DNA from 2 places in the Ideonella sp. sgz306126 genome. Region 1 is predicted to be linked to the other one. Evidence: predicted binding sites of a transcription regulator. Region 1 holds the regulator's gene; the other holds the start of a gene.
What was found. Region 1 encodes sigma-54, which starts transcription at its own class of promoters, with help from an activator protein. Its sites were predicted from a motif close to TGGCANGNAANCTGCTTT; they were not measured.

Region 1 (2,393 bases):
CCGGTGCACCGCATGCCGATCCACCAGCGCTCCCGCCTGGGCCTGTCGTACCTGCCGCAGGAAGCCTCGATCTTCCGCAAGCTGACGGTCGAGGAAAACATCCGCGCCGTGCTGGAACTGCGCTATGGACCCGACGGAAAGTCGCTGCCGGAGGCCGAGATCACGCGCCTGCTGGACGGCCTGCTGCACGACCTGAGCCTGACCGGCCTGCGCGACTCACCGGCGCCGGCGCTGTCGGGCGGCGAACGGCGCCGCGTCGAGATCGCCCGTGCGCTGGCCACCCAGCCTCGCTTCATCCTGCTCGACGAGCCCTTCGCCGGGGTCGATCCGATCGCCGTGATCGAGATCCAGCGCATCATCGGCTTCCTGAAGCAGCGCGGCATCGGCGTGCTGATCACCGACCACAACGTGCGCGAGACGCTGGGCATCTGCGACCGCGCCTACATCATCAGCGAGGGCGACGTGCTGGCCGAAGGCACGCCCGCGCACATCGTCGAGAACCCGGACGTGCGCCGGGTCTACCTCGGCGAACACTTCCGGATGTGACATGTCAGCCCCCCGGTCCATCCTCGATGTCTCCAGCCCGCGACGCGGCGGGCGCCTTGCCTGGGAGCGGCCCTGCGCCGTGGCGCCCGCGCGATGAAACCGACCCTCCAAGTCCGCCTCTCCCAGCATCTGGCGCTGACGCCGCAGCTGCAGCAATCGATCCGGCTGCTGCAGCTGTCGACGCTGGAGCTGCACCAGGAAGTCGAGCAGATGCTCGAACAAAACCCCTTCCTGGAACCCGAGGAGGACGCCACGCCCTTCGAGTTCGGCGCGCTCGACCGCAGCAGCGCCAGCACCCGCGAAGAGGCCGACGCCCCGGGCAGCGCGGTCGGCGAAGGCGGTGACGAGAGCACCGGCATGGACAGCGCGGAGTTCGGCACGACCGCCCGCGACGACTGGGAGAACGGCACCGAACGGGACGACTTCGACGGCATCCGCGAAACCCCCTCGGCCGGCGCAGGCAGCGGCGACGACGACTTCGAGCCCCAGGAGCGCGCCGGCAACGGGCCCAGCCTGCAGGACCACCTGCGCCAGCAGCTCTCGGGCATGCGCCTGTCGCCGCAGGACGCCGCGGCGGTGCACGTGCTGATCGAGTCGCTGAACGACGACGGCTACCTCGACGGCACGCTCGAAGACATCGTCGCGCGGGTGGCCGATGCGCTGGACCTCCACGGCGAAGAGGCCCGCGACGAGCTGTCCGACCAGCTGCGCTGCGGCCTGAAGTGGCTGCAAAGCCTGGAGCCCGCCGGCGTCGGGGCGCTGAACCTGGGCGACTGCCTGTGCCTGCAGCTGCGCCTGCGCCCGGCCGGCCCGGAGCGCGACTGCGCGATGGCGATCTGCCGCGGCCACCTGGATCTGCTGGCCCGGCGCGACCTGCGCAAGCTGGCCGCCGCCACCGCCAGCGACGAGGCCACCGTCAAGGCGGCGCAGGCGATGATCGTCGCCTGCGAGCCCAAGCCGGGGCGGCCGTTCGCCAAGGCCGAGAGCCTGATCGTCGTGCCCGACGTGATCGTCGTGAAATCGGGCCGCAACTGGAAGGTCACGCTGAACCCCGACGTGATGCCCAAGCTGCGCGTCTCCGACCTGTACGCGCAGGCGATCCGCGGCCAGCGCGGCGGCGGCAGCCTGTCGGCGCGGCTGCAGGAAGCGCGCTGGTTCATCCGCAACATCCAGCAGCGCTTCGAGACCATCCAGCGCGTCTCGCAGGCCATCGTCGAGCGGCAGAAGGCCTTCTTCAGCCACGGCGAGATCGCGATGAAGCCGCTGGTGCTGCGCGAGATCGCCGACGAACTCGGGCTGCACGAATCCACCATCTCGCGCGTGACCACCGCCAAGTACATGGCCACGCCCTACGGCACCTTCGAGCTGAAGTACTTCTTCGGCTCGTCGCTCAACACCGATGCCGGCGGCAATGCGTCGAGCACGGCGGTGCGCGCGCTGATCAAGCAGTTCGTCGCGGCCGAGAACATCGCCAAGCCGCTGTCCGACAGCCAGATCGCCGAGATGCTCGAAGAGCAGGGCATCCAGGTCGCGCGCCGCACGGTGGCCAAATACCGCGAGGCGCTCAAGATCGCGCCCGCCAACCTGCGCAAGGCCCTATGAATCCCGCTCCGCCCGGCGCCACGCCGCGCCGTGTCCAGCGCGAGCGCGCGGCGCGCTCGTCGGTCACCACCGGCACGCTGTTCCTGCCCTGCGCCGCCGGGGTCGAACCCTGGCTGCTGGAGGAATGCACCCGCCTGCTGCCCGCCGGCACGCCGATCGAGGCCGGCCGCGGCGGCGTCTACGTCAGCGGCAGCCTGGCCGACGCGATGCGGCTCAACCTCGGCAGCCGGCTGGCGCAGCGCGTG
Region 2 (2,393 bases), on a different contig from region 1:
TGAACTGCATGGTCACGAAGGTGTCCACGCCGGTGGTGCCGATGTAGTAGTTGCGGCGCGCAGCCCAGCTGTACTGGCCGCAGCCCACCGGACCGTGGGAGATGTGGACCATGTCCTTGATCGGACCCCACACCACGCCCTTGGAGCCGGCGTAGGCGCAGCCGCGGATGGTCATCACACCCGGCAGCGACTTGATGTTGGACTTGACGCCGCAGTCGGGCTTGCCTTCCTCGAAGGTGCCCAGGTGCTTGGCGCGGCGCTTGGCCATCTTTTCGGGATAGGCCTTCAGGACTTCGTCGATCAAGGCCTTGTTCTCGGCCTTGCGCTCGTCAATGGTGATGCTCATGGTGTGGCTCCAGGTATCGGTCGTTCGTGCGAGGGGTTCGGCCGAGGCTGTCGGGCGACCGCCGCGGAATCGGCTTGGGCGCCCCCTTGAGAGGGGAACGCCCATGGCGCCCCCGGGGGGCGGGCAATCAGGCCGCGGCTTCTGCGGCGGTCTTGCCGACCTGGCTCTCGTCGATCTGCTTCATGATCCCGTGCTCCATCAGCAGATCTTCCAGCTGGTCCATCGTGATGGGGGTGGGGATGGTGCCGTTGCCGGCGTTGGCGTGGATCTTCTCGGCCAGCGTGCGGTACTCCTGCGCCTGCTTGGACTCGGGCGCGTACTCCAGCACCGTCATGCGGCGAAGCTCGGCGTGCTGCACGATGTTGTCGCGCGGCACGAAGTGGATCAGGCGCGAGCCCAGCATCTTCGCCAGCGAATCGGCCAGCTCCAGCTCCTTGTCGGTCTGGCGCTCGTTGCACACCAGGCCGCCCAGGCGCACGCCACCCGAGTTGGCGTACTTCAGGATGCCCTTGGAGATGTTGTTGGCCGCGTACATGGCCATCATCTCGCCCGACATCACGATGTAGATCTCCTGCGCCTTGTTCTCGCGGATGGGCATGGCGAAGCCGCCGCAGACCACGTCGCCCAGCACGTCGTAGGACACATAGTCCACGCCGTCATAGGCACCGTTCTCTTCCAGGAAGTTGATCGAGGTGATCACGCCGCGGCCGGCGCAGCCCACGCCGGGCTCCGGGCCGCCGGATTCCACGCAGCGGATGTCGCGGTACCCGACCTTCATCACGTCTTCGAGCTCCAGATCCTCCACCGAACCCGCTTCCGCGGCCAGCGAGAGGATGGTGTCCTGGGCCTTGGCGTGCAGGATCAGTCGGGTCGAGTCGGCCTTGGGGTCACAGCCGACGATGAGGATCTTCTGACCCATCTGGGCCAGGGCGGCCAGGGTGTTTTGCGAGGTGGTGGACTTGCCGATCCCACCCTTGCCATAGAAGGCGATTTGCCGAAGTGCAGCCATTGCAGTTCTCCAATCGAAATTAAGTGAACCAGGAAACCGAAGTTGAGAGGACTCGTCGCGATCGGGGTGCAGCCTTGGGTGCCTCTATGGGTCTTCTAGGGAAGCCACTTGGGGGCCATACACGGTTGCCGCGCAGCTTCCTCATTGCAACGGCCGTGCCATGGCGCTTGAGGGCACTCAAGTGCTTGTTTTTCCTGGGTAAAACGCAAGTTCACCGGGTTCGTCGGCGGGCCTAGGAGAATGTGTGAAACCCGACAAAGCCCGCCAAGCGACGCAGCCTGCGATGGCCCTCGCACGCGCGCGCATCGCGCTGCGGCGTGCGTTGTCTACGCGCCCCCTGCCATGGCGGTTCGCCGGGCGTCGCCTGCGCGGGCGCGGTGCGCCATGCGGGCTCGCCACGCCGCCCGCGGCGGGGTGGTACGGGGTTTGCTGTCAAGCGCACTCATGAACACCGCGCTGCCTGTCTTCCCCGCCGTCGTTGCCGACCGGCACGGCGGGCGCGAAGCGGTGGCGCCCTGGTGGATGCCTTCTGCTGCGCGATGGACACGCGGTCCGACGCGGCGCCCATGCGCGCGATGCACGAGCCCGACCTCGCTCACGACCCGTGTCGTGCTGACGCGCGACCCCTGCGAGTGAACGGCCTGCATGCGCCAAGCCCTGACCCTCTCACCTCACCCAACCGGAGCACTCCATGACCGCCACCTCTCCCACCTTTGCCGACAGCGCCTTCGCCCGCTTGGACGCCGAGGGACGGCTCTTCAACAGCGTGCTCAAGGGCCCGACCAGGAAGCTCGGTCGCTTCGGCTTTCGGGGTGACCTGGCCCTGAAGTTCCAGGCCAAGATGGCCGATGAGGCCCGCCCGCCCGAGATCGCCGCCGAGCAGATCATTGCCGCGGCCAACGCGGGCGAGGCGCACATCGCCTTCATGGCCGGCTTCCTGCTGAGCTTCGAGTACCTGCACCTGGTGGCCGAAGCGCTGGGCGACCTGCTCTCTCCGACCGGCAAGTACATCTTCTATGTCGACAACATCGACATCTC

Region 2: nifH (nitrogenase iron protein) is a predicted target of sigma-54. The motif match lies at 1,499-1,516, and genes of this name have one in related genera.

The regions. Positions count from the first base shown of each region.
Region 1 is NZ_JBVYWP010000002.1:535,215-537,607, reverse strand. It holds gene lptB (LPS export ABC transporter ATP-binding protein) at 1-546, shown strand, start outside; gene AC0N04_RS06955 (RNA polymerase factor sigma-54) at 640-2,148, shown strand; gene AC0N04_RS06950 (THUMP domain-containing class I SAM-dependent RNA methyltransferase) at 2,145-2,393, shown strand, end outside.
Region 2 is NZ_JBVYWP010000001.1:836,517-838,909, reverse strand. It holds gene nifD (nitrogenase molybdenum-iron protein alpha chain) at 1-346, opposite strand, end outside; gene nifH (nitrogenase iron protein) at 474-1,355, opposite strand; gene AC0N04_RS03905 (hypothetical protein) at 2,047-2,393, shown strand, end outside.